Regions from separate parts of the Pseudoalteromonas sp. AS71 genome, predicted to be linked through region 1. Evidence: riboswitches for the same ligand, from Rfam matches in the RefSeq annotation. Region 1 holds a riboswitch; the other holds the start of a gene.

Region 1 (10,097 bases):
CCATCTTGATGTACGCCTTCTGGCGCTGCTGGTGTATCACTGTTAATAGCAAGCATACGGAACTGATGAATTTCAATATCGCGCTGCTCATCAATACCGGTAAGTTGGCGAAACTCATTTACAATGCTTTTCATGCCTTCTGACTCAAGTAAACTTTGCTCTAGGTTTTCGTAAGTACGCTCTACATTACCTTGAAAAGTATTAATTGAATCGTCTTGAACAAATGCTTTGGCTTGCTGTAGCTTTATTTCACCATTTTGCATTTTAACTACTGAGTAACGACGTTTACGAAAGGCACCATCTGCATAAGGATTAGCAGGCAGGTTATCAAAAGAAGGCTTAACCAAATCAATATTTGCTTGGTTAACAAAACGTAGTTGCAGTAAATTCTGGTTGTTTAATGCTGTCATAAAATCTCGCCTAAAATAATGAGAATATTGATGAGGATTTTAATGCATTTTGATAGGAATTTTTGCGCGATTAATTACTTTAAAAGTAACTTGAGACTAGATTTAATACAATAATATAAAAAAAGAAGCATGAACTATCTAATATTTATTTTAGCCAATAAAAAACCCGCCTAAGCGGGTTTTTAAACAAACTCTAAAAATTATACAGCTTGTTGAATAATCACGTTGTCTGCTTTTTTAGTGTAAGCAGGCATACGATGGAAGTTCAAGTAACGGTATGTATCTGAAGCCGTTGCATTGATCTTCGCTGCATATTCTTGGTACTCAGCAGCTGTAGGTAGTCTACCTATGATTGCAGCAATTGCAGCAAGCTCAGATGATGCTAAGAATACGTTTGCGCCATTACCTAAACGGTTAGGGAAGTTACGTGTAGAGGTAGACACAACCGTTGCTTTATCTGCAACACGTGCTTGGTTACCCATACATAGTGAACAACCTGGAGTTTCGATACGTGCGCCAACACGACCAAAAATACCGTAGTAACCTTCTTCTGTAAGTTGGTCTTTGTCCATCTTAGTAGGTGGAGCAACCCAAAGCTGAGTCGGAAGTTGACCTTTAAAGCCATCAAGCAACTTACCAGCAGCACGGAAGTGACCAATGTTAGTCATACAAGAACCGATGAATACTTCATCAATTTTCTCGCCCGCAACATCAGAAAGAAGACGCGCATCATCTGGGTCATTTGGAGCACAAAGAACTGGCTCTTTAATCTCAGCTAAATCAATTTCAACGATATGCTTGTACTCTGCATCAGCGTCAGCTTCCATTAGTTCTGGGTTAGCTAACCAATCTTGCATTGCAGTAATACGACGTTCAATCGTACGTACATCTCCGTAACCTTCAGAAATCATCCACTTAAGCATAACAATGTTAGATTCAAGGTACTCAGAGATAGACTCTTTAGAAAGCTTAACTGTACAACCAGCTGCAGAACGCTCTGCAGATGCATCTGATAATTCAAACGCTTGCTCAACAGTAAGGTGCTCAACGCCTTCAATTTCTAGTACGCGACCAGAGAATTCGTTAATTTTACCTTTTTTCTCAACTGTTAATAAACCTTGTTTGATACCGTAGTAAGGGATTGCATGAACAAGGTCACGTAACGTGATACCTGGTTGCATTTCGCCTTTAAAACGAACCAAAATAGATTCAGGCATATCAAGTGGCATAACACCCGTTGCTGCTGCGAATGCTACTGCACCCGAACCTGCTGGGAATGAAATACCTAATGGGAAACGTGTATGTGAATCACCACCAGTACCTACGGTATCTGGTAATAACATACGGTTTAACCACGAATGAATAATACCATCACCTGGACGAAGTGAAACACCGCCACGGTTCATGATGAAATCAGGAAGCGTATGATGAGTGCTTACATCGATAGGCTTAGGATAAGCTGATGTATGACAGAATGACTGCATTGTTAAATCTGCAGAGAAACCTAAACATGCTAAATCTTTAAGTTCATCACGTGTCATAGGACCTGTTGTATCTTGCGAACCAACAGTTGTCATTTTAGGCTCACAGTACTGACCTGGGCGAATACCTGCAACGTTACAAGCTTTACCAACCATTTTTTGCGCTAGTGTGAAGCCTTTATCAGAAACTTCTGTTGCTGTTGGTACCTTAAATATATCAGTTGCGCCTAAGCCAAGAGATGTACGCGCTTTATCAGTTAAACCACGACCGATAATTAGTGGAATACGACCACCAGCACGAACTTCATCTAAAATCACATCAGATTTAAGTTCAAAAGTAGAAATCACTTTATCAGTACCATGTTGCTTAACAACACCTTCGTACGGATAAATGTCGATTTGCTCACCCATGTTGAGTTCATCAACATTTAATTCGATTGGTAATGCGCCTGAATCTTCCATTGTGTTGAAGAAGATTGGAGCAATTTTATTACCTAAACATACACCGCCAACACGCTTGTTTGGTACGAACGGGATATCATCGCCCATAAACCAAAGTACAGAGTTAGTTGCAGACTTACGAGAAGAACCCGTACCAACAACATCACCTACGTAAGCAAGTGGTAAACCTTTAGTTTTTAATTCTTCAAGCTGAGTAATTGGACCTACTTCGCCCGCTTTATCAGGTGTAATACCGTCACGTTCAATTTTTAGCATTGCTAAAGCATGAAGTGGGATGTCTGGACGAGACCATGCATCTGGTGCAGGTGACAAGTCATCAGTATTTGTTTCGCCAGTTACTTTAAATACAGTAACTGAGATCTTTTCAGCAACAGCTGGCTTATTAGTAAACCATTCTGCATTTGCCCAAGATTCGATAATTTGCTTAGCGAATGTGTTACCCGCCTTTGCTTTTTCTTCTACATCGTAGAACGCATCAAACATAAGTAATGTATTTGAAAGGCCTTTAACTACGATTGGTGCAAGTGTTTCGTCATCAAGTAGGTCAATCATTGGTGCGATATTGTAACCGCCCAACATTGTACCTAACAATTCTGCCGCTTTTTCTTTAGAAACAAGTGGAGAATTAGTTTCACCTTTAGCTAAAGCTGCTAAAAATCCCGCTTTAATATAAGCAGCATCATCAACACCTGCTGGTATACGCTGAATGAACAAATCTAAAATGAATTCTTCTTCACCTGCTGGTGGAGTTTTTATTAATTCAATAAGATCAGCAGTTTGCTGAGCATCTAATGGCGCTGGTACGATACCTAACGCGGCACGTTCTTCTACGTGTTTACGATATTCTTGTAGCACAATATTGCCCTCTTGGTGACGTGAAAGTATCCGGTAGCGCTTCAAGCGCAAATAAGTTACCCAATACTTATAGTATTCTAACGCGTAATTATAAAGCTTTTATGGATAGATGAAAATCCATCCAGTTGCGCAACTGATTATACCGATTATAAATACTATGAATAGTGGTTGTAGTAAAAACTATTTTCATGAATACTTATTAAGTAATAATCATTACCATTAACCAATATTAATTTATTATAGCCATAAAAAAACCCAGCACTTGGCTGGGTTTTTATTACAAACTATTTAATTAACGTAAAACTTTAACGTTTTTGATAGTTTTGATATGCGCTTCTACACGACGGTTTTCTGCATTTGCAGCTTTAGTGTTTGCATCATTTTTAAGACGCTCTTCACCTAAACCAACTGTAGTAATACGGTCTTTAGCAATGCCATCAGAAACTAATTGCTCAGCTACTGCATCAGCACGTTTTTTAGATAACCATTTGTTGTAAGTTGCTTTACCTACAGAAGAAGTGTGACCTTCTAAAAGTACTGTTGTATCTGGGTACTCTTTTAAGAATGCAGATACTTTTTCAATATCGTTTAAGTACTGAGTAGATACTGCTGAAGCATTGTTAGGGAAAGTCACTAATAAGCTTACAGTTACTTCTTTATCTTCATATAAAGTACAACCAGTGCCATCAACTGCATCAGTCATAGGTGTGTTAGCACACTTATCGTCTGCATCAGCAATGTTATCGTTGTCGCTATCTGTAGGAGCTACAGCTACTTCAACAACTTCAGGAGCTGGCTTAACTGGCTCAACTGGTGCTGAATTTTGGCCGAATAAGTAGTTAATACCTATTTTAGCGCCTACATCAGTGTAACCACGGTCAAGACCTTGGTATACAGCTGTTTCAGCATTAACAAATAAGCCATCTGTAATGAAATGTTGGTAACCAACACCTGCATTTAAGAATGTGTTGTCATCTACTACGTCCATTTCTTTAATACCGAAAAGACCGTAGAAAGGACCGCCATTTAAATGGTAAAGAGCATCAATACCGTAACGCTCGCCATCAATACTGTTGCGGTTACCAGCAACTTTATCAAAAGCATTAAAATCCATATCTGCATATTCAAGACGTGCGCTCCAGTAATCACTGAAACGGTAACCAGCTTCAACACCCCAGCCAGTTGATTCATTTACGTCAAGACCAGCTTGAGCACGCATGTTTTTCCAAGATGCGTCATAGTAGTCGCCAAATGCGCCAATGTAGAAACCTTCTTCTTTATCAGCAGCGAATGTAGATGCGCTAGTTGCAGCCAACGCGATTGCAATTGTAAGTGATTTTAATTTCATTGTTTTCTTCCCATTTGAACAATTTTAAATTGTAGCTAATCGATACTAGCTCAATCAGTTTTATATAGACTAACTGAGCCTTTGTTAATCAATACTTAACGAAAATAAAGTTTATAACTTTTTTCTATGCCCTGTCACAACACACATCCACTTACTATAGGCGAAATTGAAACTTTATTGAAAAATAAATATAGTAGTTTTTTGTAAATTAGTACTTAGCAAGGAATGTAAGAGCAATTAAATGCACTTATAAATGCAAAGAAATATTGCTTGGCTTTAATTCGGCGCATAATACCATCAGAATTAACATTCCCCTAGATATATGCGCATATTTGATTAAAAAATGACTCTTTTTAATCATGTAGTTATATTAAATGTTAAGAATTAAGTACCACAAAAGGTCTGGTAATCATTATCATTTATCGGTGAAGTTTGAAATTCTGATAATTTTTCACTATCAGAATACGGGCTACCCGCTACTTTTATAAAGCGCTGTAGTAACTCACTAGACCCTGTAGCGTTATATTGTGTAATTATTTCTTCGATCACATGATTACGCGGTATTACACGAGGATTTGCAGCTCTCATTACTTCATAACTATTATTGTCAGTTAAGCTTACCCACTTAGCTCTCCATTCAATTAGCGACTCAGGTATTACTGTTTCTTCTTTTAAGGATTCAGTAAGCGCATCGAAGGTATTGGTGTAATCGAGCTGGTTATCTTTTAATAGTGTTAACAACTCTGCGATTAACTCGCCATCACTGCTGCTAGATTCATTTAAACCCAGTTTTTGTTCCCACATAGCAGTAAACTCAATATTAAATTGCTCAGCAAAGCTATTAATGTATGGTGTCATTAACGTAACAGCCTGCTCGTCATCATCATTAATAAGTGGTATTAAACTCTCGGCCAAGCGTGCACAGTTCCAGTTAGCCATATTTGGCTGATTCCCAAAGGCATACCGACCTTGTTTATCGATAGAGCTAAATACGGTGTCAAAATCAAAATTATTCATCATAGCGCAGGGGCCGTAATCAATGGTTTCTCCGCTCACTAGCGTATTATCAGTATTCATTACTCCATGAATAAAGCCAACACGCATCCAGCTCACAACTAGCTTAACTTGGTTTTTAATCACAGCGCCTAAAAATGCCAAATAGCGCTGTGGTCCGGTGTCGGTTATTTCTGGATAATGTCGCTCTATAGCTAAATCGGCTAAATTTTTAAGCCCTTCAACATCGCCTTGCGTCGCTAAATATTGAAACGAGCCAACGCGAATATGACTGGTTGCTAAACGAGTCACTATTGCGCCTGCTTGTGGTGGGTTGCGATAAACCGTTTCACCGCTGCCAACGACCGCTAAACATCGGGTAGTTTTAATGCCTAGTGCATGCATTGCTTCGCTCATTACGTATTCACGAATAGCGGGCCCAAGTGCACAACGGCCATCACCCCCTCTTGAATAAGGAGTAGCGCCAGAGCCCTTTAATTGAATATCCCATAACTGGTTTTCATTGTCAGTAATAGCCCCTAATAAGTGGGCTCGTCCGTCACCTAAACGTGGTGAAAAATGTCCAAATTGGTGCCCAGAGTAACCAAGTGCAACTGCAGGAATCGCCTGCTTTTCATTACCGCTAAAAGTATTAGCACGTAAATCATCAGCGACATTAATATTAAACTGTTTTGCTAAGCTCTCGTTCCACAGCAATAACTGAGGGGAGGCAACACTTGCAGGGAAATCTTCAATTGCGAAGTTTTCCGCAATATCTGTGTATCTTGGCACTAATTTCATGGTAATTCCTATTATTGCTGACTTATACCCACGCGGTTATCACCTACACCATAGGCCACAATTAAGCTTAGCTCTTGCATACTTAAACCACTTTGCTTTTGCATTTCATTAAAAAAGGCTTGGGCTGCATTCAGTGATTTTTTGGTTTGTAAGCCGCCGTCTATAATTTTATGAGCACGCAAATAATTCTCTACATCGCGTGATAGTAAAAAAGTATCTTTACCAAGTGCTCGTAGCGCATAAGGCCCTGTATTTCCGCCTAAACGCGAACCATGCTTTTTTAAATACGCCCATAAACCAATAATATCGTCTGTTGGCCAATTAGCGACAAACTGGCTAAAACTGCCATGTTCTTGTGCTATTTCGTGGATCATGTAAGCATTTTCGGTAATTGTTTTTACTTTTTTATAGTTACGAACAATTCGCTCATCCGTTGCTTTTTGTTCCAGCATATCGGGTGGCATCATTAATAATTTATCAACACTAAAATCCCAAAAAACCTCCCTAAAGCCCGGCCACTTATTATTAATTACTGACCAATAAAAGCCGCTTTGAAATACTTTTCGAGTAAATTCTTCAAGCCAATCGTCGTCACTTAACGTGCTTAGTTGTTTTTTAGATAGCGGTTTTGCAAGTAATAACTTAAGCATCTTTTCAGAGCCTTTTCGCTCTACCGCTCGCTTATAAATATCGCTAAATTTTTCCATACTAATTAAATACCTCACTACTTATATTGCTAGTGTACGAGAAAAGCACCCAATACGTAACCACTCCCATTATGGATGAATGAATATGTATTTAGTAGCTTGACACCTAGACGGCTAAAATGCTTTAATCGCCGTAATTACCCTATTTAAATTGCAGCGGTTTGTGAGTTTTTACTCTACAAACAGGTGCAAAGGGCTAGAAGAGGTGCGTTATTCAGGTAGCGTATGTTAGGAGCGCAAACTCCAGTGAGCATACGTGAGGGGAATTAACGCCGAGAAGTAATCACTTTTGCGAAGTGTTTATTTCGGGCGACTAGGTTGAACCCTAGCGACTGTCACCAATAGCTGCTTATAACAAGCAGCTTATTAGTTTGGTGGAGAGCTTCTGGTCTTAAATATTAAGGCCGTGCGCCCTATTATTTTAAGCCCATTCGCTCTTCGAATTATTAGTTCGAACGACGTTAATGCGGCTCCTTCCATAAAGCTTTTTAACTCTTCGAATAACTTATAAGTTCGTGAGAGATGATCAACAACTTCAATTTAAACGACTACTCATTGTGGACCGCGCTTGTTACGCCATTTGATCAACACGGCGATGTTGACTACAACACGTTAACTAAGCTGGTTAGCGAGCAAGAAGCGGCACATAACGGTATTCTACTACTTGGTAGTACGGGCGAAGGCTTGGCGCTAACGCAAGAAGAGCAGCAAGCCATTGTTGAACACGTATGCCAGCTAAAACCAGCGGTACCATTAATGGTTGCTGTGGGTGGTAGTAACTTAAAGCAACAAATTGAGTGGGTTAACTATTGTAATACACTACCCATTCATAGCTTTTTACTTGGCTCACCCCTTTATGCAAAGCCCGGCGCTATAGGCCAAACTCATTGGTTTGAAAGCCTACTTAATGCAAGCGCTCACCCGTGTATGCTTTATAACGTACCGGGGCGCAGTGCTGTTAGCATCCCAACGGCAACAATTCAAAACTTACAAAACAATAAAAATTTATGGGCGTTAAAAGAAGCGAGCGGCAGCATTGCTCAGTTTGAAGCTTACCGCCAAGCGGCGCCTAATTTAGCTATATTTAGTGGCGACGATGCGCTAATGCCTTATTTTGCCCAAGCCGGCGCAAAAGGGTTAGTGTCGGTAGCTGCAAACGCATGGCCCGCACAAACTCACGAGTTTGTTAAACGCAGTTTAAGTGGTCAACACCCTAATTTATTTGCTCAGTGGACTAGTGCCATTAATAGCCTATTTGCTGTCGCAAACCCCATTCCCGTAAAGGTATTGATGCATTTGCAAGGCCGCTTAAGCAGCCCGCAACTTCGTCCACCTTTAACACACCTTGAGTTAACTCAAACCGATTGCATCACAACTGCAAACAACACCATTTTATCTTGGCATTAAATACAGGTTTTTATAATGAGCTGGTTAGAACTATTAAATAATTTAGAATCGGGCGCAGTACGCGCAGCATCACAAAACGAAAGCGGCCAATGGCAAGCTAACGTAGAAGTAAAAAAAGGCATTTTAGAAGCCTTTAAAAATGGCACTAATACTGAGTTTGCAGGCGGTTTTGTTGATAAACACAACTTAGCTCCACAAGAGTTTAGTGCTGATGATGGCGTGCGTATGGTGCCGGGTGGCTCTAGTGTTCGCCGTGGTGCTTATGTTGCTAAAGGCACGATTATTATGCCACCAGCGTATGTAAACATCGGTGCATATATCGACGAAGGCACAATGGTAGATAGCCACGCATTAGTTGGTTCGTGTGCACAAGTAGGTAAAAACGTACATTTAAGTGCTGCAGTTCAGCTTGGTGGTGTACTTGAGCCAATTGGTGCAAGCCCAGTAGTTGTAGAAGACGACGCCTTTATTGGCGCTGGCTGTATTATTGTTGAAGGTGTAGTCATTAAAAAAGGTGCTGTGCTTGCACCAGGCGTGCGTTTATCTGCGACTATTCCAGTTTACGACTGCGTAAACGAGCGCCAACTAGATAAAGGCGAGCCAATCCCAGAATATGCCATTGTAATACCAGGCTCTCGCCCTGCTTCAAACGAATGGGCGCGCGAGCAAGGTCTAAGTATGTCGTGTGCGTTAATTGTTAAATACCGCGACGAACAAAGCGATGCATCATTATTACTTGAAGAGGTTTTACGATAATGAGCTTTTTGAGCACGCCTATCAAAACTGCTGTAAATACTATTACACAACAACTTGATACACCTTTTTTTGTTTACGACTTAGATAAACTAAACACGCATCTTGCGCGTTTAGTTGCACAAACCGACGTAAAACTTTGGTACGCCGTAAAAGCAAACCCACTGTCTAAAATTATTCAAAGCTTAGACAACGCCGGTTTTAATTTTGACGTAGCAAGTAAAGGTGAGCTTGAGCAAGTACTAGCACAAGGTATTAGCTCACAGCGCGTGCTCAACACGGGGCCTGCAAAAAGCCCCAAACAAATTAAACACTTTATTGAGCGCGGCGTATGTATATTTGTAGCCGAAAGCCTCAATCAAGTCCGTTGGTTAAACCAACAAGCACAACTACAAAACACGCAGTTACAAGTACTTTTACGTGTACAGTTGCGCTGGCCTGAAGGTGAAAAAAACCCATTGGGTGGCGACAGCCTTACCCCATTTGGTTTGGGTTGTAATGAATGGCAAGCACTTAATGTAGCCGACTACCCTGCACTTAAGTTTGACGGCTTACATATTTTTCAGTGGGGCAACATGCTTAGCACGCAAAAGCTAAGCGAATTGTGGTCACAAATGATTGCACCACTTAGCCAACTTGCCGGCGATTTAAATATTAGCCTTAAAATTCTCGATTTAGGTGGTGGTTTAGGTATTCCCTATACACAAAGCGAAACAACACTTGATTGGGATGACTTAATAACGGCGCTCGCTAAAATTAAAAGTGATGCGGGTGTAGAAGAGTTGTGGATGGAGCTTGGTCGCTATGCCGTTGGCGAATGCGGTCATTACGCCAACCCAGTAGTCGAACGCAAACAAAACTACAATCAAGAACAAGTAAT
Region 2 (10,097 bases), on a different contig from region 1:
CATGTAAATGGTGATGTTATTAATACCTGTATTTCGCACTCGCATGGTTTAGTTGGGGTTGCGCTTAACCTTGGTAAAAGTGAATTTGGTTTTGATATTGAAAAAGTAAGCCTAAAGCGCCCATTTGAAAAACTCGCTAAGCATTTTTATCATAATGATGAAATTACACTTATTACCAAGCCCACTAACGTTCAAACTCAAGCAGATACGTTTTTTAGAATTTGGACATTAAAAGAGTCACTTGCTAAAGCCACCAGCCGCCCTATTGCAAAACTACTTAGCCCTAATGTGTTTGACGAATTAAATAGTGCAAAGCTCAGTGCTTGCAGTAATCGCGTTACTGTAGCTGATAGCAGTGACAGCAATGTTTGTTTTGATATAAGTGTGGTGCATAAAAAAAGCATCGACTGGCGATGCTTTTTATTAACTGATTTTGTTAACTAATTTTATTAAGTAACTTTAATAAATCGCTTTGCTGAATAAGCGCGATTTACGCAGCAAAATCATTTTCTAATAAACGACTATGAATAGACTGTACTACGTTATCTGACTCAGTTTGCTCTACTAAAAAGCACAGGTTGTGCTTACTTGCACCGTGACAAATTAATCGAATGTTAAAATCTTTTAGCACACTCATTAAGTTCATTTCGTGTTGGCGTAATTGAATCTCAGAGCCAATAAGTGCCACCAATGTTAGGTTGTTTTCTACCGAAACATGGCAAAACTCTGCAAGCTTATCTAGGCATTCTTGATCAAGCTCTGGACGCGAGGCATTTTGCGCGTTATCAAGCGTTATAGCTACACTGATTTCTGATGTGGTTACCAAATCTACAGATATATTGTATTCACTTAATAGTGTAAATACGCGTGCTAAAAAGCCGCTTGCTAGTAGCATTTCTGGGCTTTTAAGCGTAAGCAATATTTGGTTTTTACGTTGCGTTACTGCGCGTATACCTGGTTGCTGCGATTTTTCGCGCTCAATCCATGTACCGCCACGCTCTGGCTCGCGGCTAGAACCTACAAACACGTTAATGTGGCTACGGCTCGCTGGTAAAATAGTTGCTGGGTGTAATACTTTTGCGCCAAAGGTTGCCATTTCAGCGGCTTCGTCAAAACTTAAGCGTGCAATAGGCGTCGCTTTTGCGCACAAACGCGGGTCGGTGCTAAAAATGCCCACTACGTCGGTCCAAATATGCACACTTTTAGCGTTAATTGCTTCAGCTAATAATGCAGCGCTGTAGTCTGAACCACCACGTCCTAGCGTTGTGGTGTGACCGTATTCGTCACTACCAATAAATCCCTGAGTTACAATTACTTGAACGTCTAATAACGGAATTAAATGCTCTTTAGCAGCTTGCGCTGTGGCTGAAACATTGGGCGTTGCTTTGCCAAATTGGCTGTCTGTTTTAAGCACCTTGCGCACATCAAAGCGATCGGCATTTAAACCCTGTAAACGAAGTACCTGTGCAAACAAATACGACGACAAACGCTCACCAAAGCTAAGTAGCTCGTCGTGTTGCTGATCGGTTGTTAGTGGCTCTTGAGCCAATGTTTGAAATGCTTTTAGGGTTTCGTTAAAGCCAACCGCTAAATCGGCATCTAGCGATAATTCATCTAAAATAGTTTGTTGAATAGCAAGCACGCCGTTTATGTGTTCTTGGCGCTCACTTGAAGTAATGCTTGATTTACACAGTGCAACTAAGTGATTAGTTACGCCGGCACTGGCGCTCACGGCAACAATACGTACGCTTTTATCTGCAACAATAATTTCGCTACAGCGACTCATCGCTTCAAAATTTGCAACACTGGTTCCGCCAAATTTGGCAACGATGTAATCTGATTTTGCGCTTAACTCTGTTTTAGGCACTGTTTGTGGCGCTGATTGGGTAGTCATTTAGTCTCCTTTCGCGGTATCCAAACCGCAATAAAACAAGAAGAACTTGGCAAAGGAATGCTTGAAGATAAGTCCACTGCCAGAAGCTCTCCACCTATATTGGTGACAGTTTTGAGGATTCAGCCCCATAAACCGAAAAACAATGACGACGTACCATTATTTTCCTCGGCGAGTACTTCCCTCCTTAATGATCATCGGCTTTCGTCGCCTAACATTAAGTACCTAAGTATCGCACCTCTTCTGAATGCTTTATTAACCAGTGGCTAATAAAACAAAACCCCACTAAGTAGCGGGGCTTTGAAAGTTATCGTTTAGACGTCTAGCTGTCAAGCATTTAATAATTTATGAGTTAAATAAAACTGCCCATGTAATACGAGCCCGCATATCCAACCGTGTAACAAATTAATAAATGCAGCGATAAACGCAAGTAGCTCATAAAGGTAAGCGCTTTAACTTTACTCATGGCAATAATGCCCGCAGCCGAACCAATAATAAGCATTGAACCGCCCACGCCCGTTGCATACGTAAACGACAACCAGTGTTGTTGGCTCATTACTATATTGGCTTTTAATAATGCAGCGGTAAGCGGTACGTTATCGACCCCAGCTGATAATATGCCCATTAAGTAGTTTGCGTATTCTGGTGCCATTACCGTGTATAGGTCGGTAAATTTACTCAACATACCAATTTCTTTAAGTGCGCCAACAAGTAAAAGTACACCTACAAAAAACAATAATGTGTCGTATTCTATATCGCGAACAAAATCGATTATGTCTTTGTTTATGTCTTTTTTGCGCATTAAAAATTGCGCCACTAAAAACATCACTGATAAGCCAAACAAAAAGGTTAATAAAGGCGGTACGCTGTAAATTACACTCAACGTAAGTGTGCTCACTACGGTAGATAAAAATATAACAGCAATGGTTATGTCGGTTTTTTCAATGCGGGTTTTACCTGCACTAGCAAACTCAACACGCCCTTTCATACCTATAGACAGTAACGCAGCAAGCAGCATAACGCTTGCAAGTGCTGGCGCTATAAGTAGTAATAAACGAGCAATGGTTACTTTGCCATCTAAAAATATCATTAGTGTGGTTACGTCACCTGTTATTAGCGATACCCCACCTGAGTTCACTCCAAACACAATAAGCGTGGCGTATTTAACGAGCTTTTTAGGTTCAAGCTTTAACGACATAACAACCGCAAGCGATATAAGCGTCGCTGTTACGTTATCTGAAATCGACGAAAACAAAAACGCAAAACCACCCACCAAAAACATGAGCTTTTTTTCGCTAATACTTTTTGGCATAACACGGTGCACAATATTTTCTATAAACCCCTTTGAATTTAAATACGCGACAAAGGTCATTGCAGCCATTAAAAATAGCCATAATGAGGCAATTTCTAAAATATTTTCGTTTAAAAGATGCTGAATCGTATCGGGGCTTTGCCCGTGTAGGGGGTATATAAAAAGAAGAATCCAGCAAAGCGTACCAAAAAACAGCGTGGTTTTAGCTTTATTTACATGGATTATATCTTCTATAACGATCAGTAAAAATGCAATCGCTATCAGGGTTAGAATAATCGAGGAAACCATGGTAGTTAAACAACCTTTGATATAGTTTTAAAGAACACACAAATAACATTCCATTTCATGTGCCTATTTTCGGCGCGAATTTTAGCACTGCCTCTATGCAAAAACTATTATTAAATGGTCTTAAAAACGAATACTATATACAGACAAGGTTAATTAAAAATACGTAATAATGAGTCTTCTAAAAGAACTCAATAATAAAATACTAGGATGTTGTAACCCCTTATGATCCCAGCTAAAAAGCTGCTAAACACCATAACCGAACATTGGGGTGTATTAGAGCTATTATTTAAACGTTTTAAAATGGCTGACTTTAGCCTAAAAGACGTACAAAACGCGATTAAGCAAAAGCAGCCTACGTGGTCAAACGAACGCATTTATAAAGAAACAAATCGTTTGTTAAACCAAGATATTTTAATTCCACTGGCTAAATCCTCTCAACTTGAAATAAATCGTGCCATTGCCGATTTTGCTACTTTTTTACTGCAAGAAGAGCATTTAGGTTTAGCACAAGAAATTAGCGTATTAGTAGACGACCTGGCACGTTTAGGAAATCGCCTAGATAACGCTGGCGAAATAGAAGACTTTGACGACTTACGACGCTACAGCCGCATTATGGATGATCGGGTGCGTAAAATAATGAAGCTTTATACGCACAACGAAAACGCTATTTTAAACATTGTTGAACAAGCTAAATCTAATAATGCAGTGCAATCGCTGCAAAAGCGTTATAAAGCGGTAATAGAAGCCTTTGACGAATACATAGAGCCAATGCTTGAAATGGTTGATATTCGTGGTGAGTTTCATGCGTGTTTTACCCTCATTGAAGAGCAAATAAGTAAGCAAATACTGCACATTGAGCGCTCAGGTAAAGCGTATAACGACAAACGTATGCTGGAGCAATTACGTACCCGTATACTCGAAATGCATTTAATGGGCCGAGAAAGCTTACGTAAAAGTGCTGATATGCTTATGCCACTGCGCGAGGAGCTACGTCGTAATAACTTAATTACTCGCCAAGCAGCCAAAGTACTTGGGCTGGTGCGTAAAAGTGGTGTAGACAATATGCTAAGTGCTGTGCAGCCAAATTTTGTAAGCGACGCGCAGCGATATTCGCTTGGTCAGCAACGCCATATTGTGGCTTACATGGCAAGCTTGGTTGAATTTGAACACGAAGAATACCAATTGCCTGACCAGCAAGACGTGCCTGCATTTGTTACGCCTAATATTCCTGACTACAACGATGTTAAAACCAACTTTGCTAAGCGCTTTAATAAAAAACGCAAAAAGCCGCAGCCCTTGCTGCAATTTTTAGACGAAAGCTATCCAGATCTCGATGCCGACGAAATGCTATTTTTGTATCAAAAATTAGTCAGCGACAGCGATATTAAAATAATTCAAAGCGATGAAAAAGCCCGCGTAAAAATTGCCGGTCAGCACTTTTCTTTATATCCATTTAATTCAGAGCCTCAGCCAGATTCAAAGGCAGGTAAATAAACCATGACACACATAAACTTAGACGAGCTAACCCATCTACAAGCCATTAATAAAAAATTAGTAGCGGGTTATCACATTTGCGAGCAAGACAACGTAATGTGGCAAGAGCTTGACCAACACATAGAAGACTACACCGCCCTATTTACCGCCCTAGGTAACGATTTAAAACACGACAGCCGTGGCTTTTATTATTTTGGTAGCGACGAAAGTACGCCAAATATGGGCAAAATATCTCGCGCTATCGCGCTCACCATTTACATTTTAATTGAGCACTACGCCAATACGGGTAAAGACCCAATGCGCGCATTGTTTGACGACGTAAACGATTTAGAGCTTATGCAAACGCTGGTGCAAATTAACAAACATTTGTTTGATCAGCTTGAGATATTTTCGGGATCGGATTTGCGTAAAGACGTTTACCTGCGCATGGTGCGCTTAGGTTTAGCCCGTGAAGTAGAAGGCGGCTTTATGCTACAAGCGCCAATTCACCGCTACATAGATGCACTCATGGAAGTAAACGAAGAAACCTACATTACAGAGGACGAGGAATGAAAAATCTATACGGACTAAGCAAACTCGCCCTACTTAACACCGCAGGCTATGCAAAGTGTGTGATCCCGCTTGATAAAAGCAGCTCTATTTGCGCGCCCAATAACACCGGTAAAAGCTCGGTTATTAACGCCCTGCAGTTTCCGCTTATTAACGATTTGCGCTTAACAGAATGGGACGGACACGATTTAGATGAAACCCGTAAGTTTTATTTTTCATCCGATCAGTCGTACATTTTACTAGAAGCTAACTTGCCTCATGGCTCGGTAGTAATAGGCGTTGCGGGACTTGGTAAAATTGCCGGTTACGCGCATCAGTACTTTTGTTATCAAGGAAAGCTTGATTTAGAGCAGTACACGCAAGGTAAAACTATTATTAAATTTACCAAGCTGTTCAACCATTTAAAATCGCTTAACTACAACCCTATTGAGCTTAAAGCACAAGAGCTAAACGCGCTACTTACTGGCGGCGCAACGCCTTTTGACGGCGACATTAACCTAAAGATGATCCCGCTTAATAATGTCCAAGACTCCTCTATTTATAAAGAAATATTTAGACGTATTCTTAACTTACACAAATTGGGCGCAAGCGACGTAAAACGCTTTATGTTACGCGTTTTTGAACGCCATATGTCGAACTCTAAGGTCGACTTTTATGAAGTATGGCGTCGCTCGTTTGATAAAGTAAACCGCTCAAAACGCGAATTAAAAGCCCTTGAGTCAATGCAAGAGCCAATAGCCGCGCTTGAGTCAATGCTTGAAAACCAAACCGTGCTTAAAGGTAAATTGGCGGCGTACGCCCCTAAAATTGACCAAGCACTGATTGATTTTGATACCTATCAAGAGTCGCAACTCTCTGAGCTTGTCATCGCGCTTGAAGATATAGAGCACGAAAAACACGAGTTTGAGCAAAAGCAAAGCCTATACGTACAGCAATCGCGCGATATAGAGCGCAGACAAACACAAATTGAGCAGTGGTTTTTAGATTACGATGCGCTTAAAAGTGAATTTGAACTGGTAAATAAAGCCACGCTTAAAACCAGCCTGACTCAGTTAAAGCAAGATTACGAGTCGCTTTCGCACTCTATAACCAGCGCACAAGGGCAAAGCCTACATACGCTTGACTACCGCATTAGCGAAACACAAAAACAAATTAAGAGCTTAAAACTGCAACTTAAAAACCTTGAGTTTAATTTGTTTACCCGTATGCGCGAAGACTTATCGTTAAAAGAAGTGGAAGAAATATCGCGCATTTTAAACCCCGACATTCTCTCGTTTGCGACCACCACCAATGGCGATATAACCATTGATGACGAAGATGCATTTGGTGAGTTTTTATCGCTATTAAGTGAAAACGTAAAAGGCGGCGTATTAACGCTACCAGGTGCGAGCATTAAACTTAAAAAGCTATCTCCTGTGCAAATGCAAAGCGGCGAAAACAAAGAGCAATTAACCGCTCAGCTAAGCGCACTTGAGCATTCACTTAAAGAGTTTAAGCAACAGCGCGATGTTGCTGCAAACGTTGCCGACAAACAAAAAGAAAAAGACGAATTATACGATGAGCTAATGAGCCTTGAGGGCGCCCTAAAACGCTTAGAGCAGTTTGAGGTAATGCAGCAGTCGGTTGAAGCGCAAGCCATGCTAAAAGAGCAGTTATTAGCTGAGCGCGAACAAGTTGACGACTACCTGCAAGATATTCAAAAAAATAGTGGCTCAATTGCCGACCGCCGCTCGTTAATTAAATCGAAACAAGAGCAAATTAATCGTCAAACTGAGCGTCTGCGCCAAGTTAAGAGCGAGCGAATTGATCACACGCTTGATTTATACAGCGGTAAAGTAACTCCATACATGATTGATATTACAGTCGACTTTGATAACTTAAGCGACCTTGTTCATCACTTTAATAAAGACTGCCAAGAGCTGCGTAATTTTGACATAAACGTACGCAACACCTATTTGCATGTATATAACGCGGGTATTACTAAATTCGACAATGAAAACGACGAGTTTACTAAATACCAAAAACTAATAAGCGCCTTTCATAATATTGATAACGAACGCGATGCCGTTGAGCGCCAAGCACGCGTTGCGCTTACCGAAGTGGCCGCAACTATTAAAGGCTTGCGAGAAGATTTAGACCGCCTTCGCCGCGAAATGAATAGCTTTAATAAAGGCATAAGCCAGCACCGTATTTCAAATCTGCAAGCGTTTAAAATTAACGTAATACCTCGCAAAATGCTGGTTGATAGTATCGATACCATTATCAGCACGTCGCATCAGTTTGAACAAGGCGACACGCTTGATTTACTTAGCCAAGAACCTTATAGCGAAAGCGCGGTAAACGAAGCGAAAGATCACTTAATTAAACTCGCCTCAGATAAAGCGGGCTTAACACTTACCGATTTATTTGATATTCGCTTTGAAGTGGTTAACCGCGCAGGTGAAACCGAACACTTTGAAAAAATAGATTCTGCAGGTTCAAACGGCACACGTATTACGATTAAGTTATTGTGTGGCATGTTGTTTATTCGTTACTTATTAAGCGATCAGGAACAAAACCTATACCGTATACCTATTTACATAGATGAAGCGGCCGACATTGACCCACAAAATCAAAAAGCAATTATAGAAACCGCACTAAGCTTTGGTTTTGTTCCTATATTTGCCTCAGTTAAGCCGCAAATAAGTTGTGACTACATTGTGCCGATTCGCTCGGTAAAAGACGGTGCACAAAACTGGGTAGATGAAAAAGATTGGATTGAAGTTGAACACAATTAATTGGCCGTTAAGGCAAACCAACTAAACTAAAATATAGGACGTTTAAATAATACACATTTAAACTATGTGTGTTATTTTAAATTAATGCATTTTATTGGAGCAAACGTAATGAAAAATATACTTATTGTTGCAGCGCTAGCACTACTTACGGCCTGTACACAAACCCCTGATTGGGATTACGATAAATCAGCTAACTTTAGCAATTTTAAAACATTTGCTTGGGTAGAAAACGCCAGCCTAACTAAAGACACAAATAACTATCAAATAAATGGCCTAATGGAAAAGCGTGTTCGCACTGCCGTAAACGCAGAGCTGAGCCAAACATTAGGTATGAGCTTAGTTGATGCAGCACAGGCTGATGTGCTTGTTAATTATCATGCATCGGTAGACAAAGAGCTTGAAGTAGATACATTTAATGTAAACTACCGCCCGCATTGGGGTTATTGGGGTACTGGTTTTCAACGTGATACAACCGCGCGTGAATACGAAGTGGGTACGTTGATTATTGATATTGTAGATCGTGAATCTAACCAGCTTGTATGGCGCGGTGCGAAAGAAGGTCGATTAAAGAAAAATCAATCGCCAGAACAACGTGAAGCATCAATTAATAAAACAGTGAGCGAAATTTTAAGTAACTTCCCGCCGCAAAAGCAGCTGTAAGTTAAAATTAGTTTTTAAAAAGCTCACAGCATGTGAGCTTTTTTGTGGGTGTGTATTTTTGGAACTTTTAAAATAAAGTAATTACGAGCTACGCCCGTCACGCCAGCAAGCTGCACGTCTACAAAAACACCGTGTTAAATTTTATCTGTAGGCGCTAAGCTTGCTTGCGCGAGAAGCGATAGCTTCTAATTACTTGCCCTTATGTACTTATTTTTACTCTAAATTACGAGCTACGCTCGTCACGTCAGCAAGCTGCACGTCTACAAAAAACACCGCGTTAAATTTACGATTTATACTTATGCAGTAACTCAAGCGGTATATGGCAATAGTCATCAGGATGATTAGTTAAGCGGTCTTGATGCTCAGGATCGCTTGGCACGTAGTTAGTTAGCAGCTCTACTCCTACCACAATTTTATCAGCATCACTTCGCTGGCTTATATAATTGCTAGCAACCTCTAAATGATCTTGGCTTTTGCTATAGATGGCAGTGCGATATTTGGGGCCTACGTCATCCCCTTGTTTATTAATGCTGTATGGGTCAATAATTTCAAAAAAGTAGTCATACAGCTTATTTAGGCTAACGACTTTTGGGTCAAAAATTACCTTTACGCATTCGGCATAACCATCGTATTCGCCGTTAGTGGTTTTGCTTGTACCATTAGCGCGCCCTGCTTCAGTACTTATTACGCCTGGTAAGTGCTTTAAAAATTCTTGTACGCCCCACAGGCAGCCACCAGCAAAGTAAATAGTATCATGTTGTTTTATATTCATAATAAATGTGACCAAGTTTGTTAGATGCATTAACTTTGCAAATGATTATCAAATGCAGTTTTTAATGAATTAATGTACAATCGCGCCAAAATCGCAGTTGTTTAATTGAATTATTTTATCACGCCTTAAAAGTGTGTTCTGAATTTAATTGTTATCGTAATTGCATATAAAAAATGAGACACACAACATGAAATGGTCACCGCACTTTATACTCCCTGCACTGCTATGCAGCGTGAGCAGTTTTGCCTACGGCGAAGCTGTAACTGATAAAACTGAAACATCACCGGCAATCGAAAAAATAACAGTTGAGGCATCGCCCACTGCAAACACGTTACCTGTAGGTACATTTGACTC

The links. Region 1 has a riboswitch for lysine ahead of dapA (4-hydroxy-tetrahydrodipicolinate synthase). Riboswitches for the same ligand answer to the same signal wherever they lie in the genome.
Region 2: linked by a shared signal. The riboswitch ahead of lysC (lysine-sensitive aspartokinase 3) and the one ahead of dapA (4-hydroxy-tetrahydrodipicolinate synthase) in region 1 are both predicted to bind lysine.

The regions. Positions count from the first base shown of each region.
Region 1 is NZ_JBBMQZ010000014.1:60,708-70,804, reverse strand. It holds gene WNY98_RS11965 (2OG-Fe dioxygenase family protein) at 1-410, opposite strand, end outside; gene acnB (bifunctional aconitate hydratase 2/2-methylisocitrate dehydratase) at 611-3,208, opposite strand; gene WNY98_RS11955 (OmpA family protein) at 3,501-4,556, opposite strand; gene WNY98_RS11950 (YdiU family protein) at 4,941-6,350, opposite strand; gene WNY98_RS11945 (DNA-3-methyladenine glycosylase I) at 6,362-7,057, opposite strand; lysine riboswitch at 7,250-7,450, shown strand; gene dapA (4-hydroxy-tetrahydrodipicolinate synthase) at 7,580-8,464, shown strand; gene WNY98_RS11935 (2,3,4,5-tetrahydropyridine-2,6-dicarboxylate N-succinyltransferase) at 8,480-9,220, shown strand; gene WNY98_RS11930 (PLP-dependent decarboxylase) at 9,220-10,097, shown strand, end outside.
Region 2 is NZ_JBBMQZ010000006.1:104,919-115,015, reverse strand. It holds gene WNY98_RS06275 (4'-phosphopantetheinyl transferase superfamily protein) at 1-444, shown strand, start outside; gene lysC (lysine-sensitive aspartokinase 3) at 491-1,894, opposite strand; lysine riboswitch at 1,970-2,142, opposite strand; gene nhaD (sodium:proton antiporter NhaD) at 2,244-3,491, opposite strand; gene WNY98_RS06260 (hypothetical protein) at 3,714-4,985, shown strand; gene WNY98_RS06255 (hypothetical protein) at 4,989-5,537, shown strand; gene WNY98_RS06250 (ATPase) at 5,534-8,311, shown strand; gene WNY98_RS06245 (DUF4136 domain-containing protein) at 8,420-8,971, shown strand; gene WNY98_RS06240 (peptide-methionine (S)-S-oxide reductase) at 9,255-9,743, opposite strand; gene WNY98_RS06235 (TonB-dependent receptor) at 9,931-10,097, shown strand, end outside.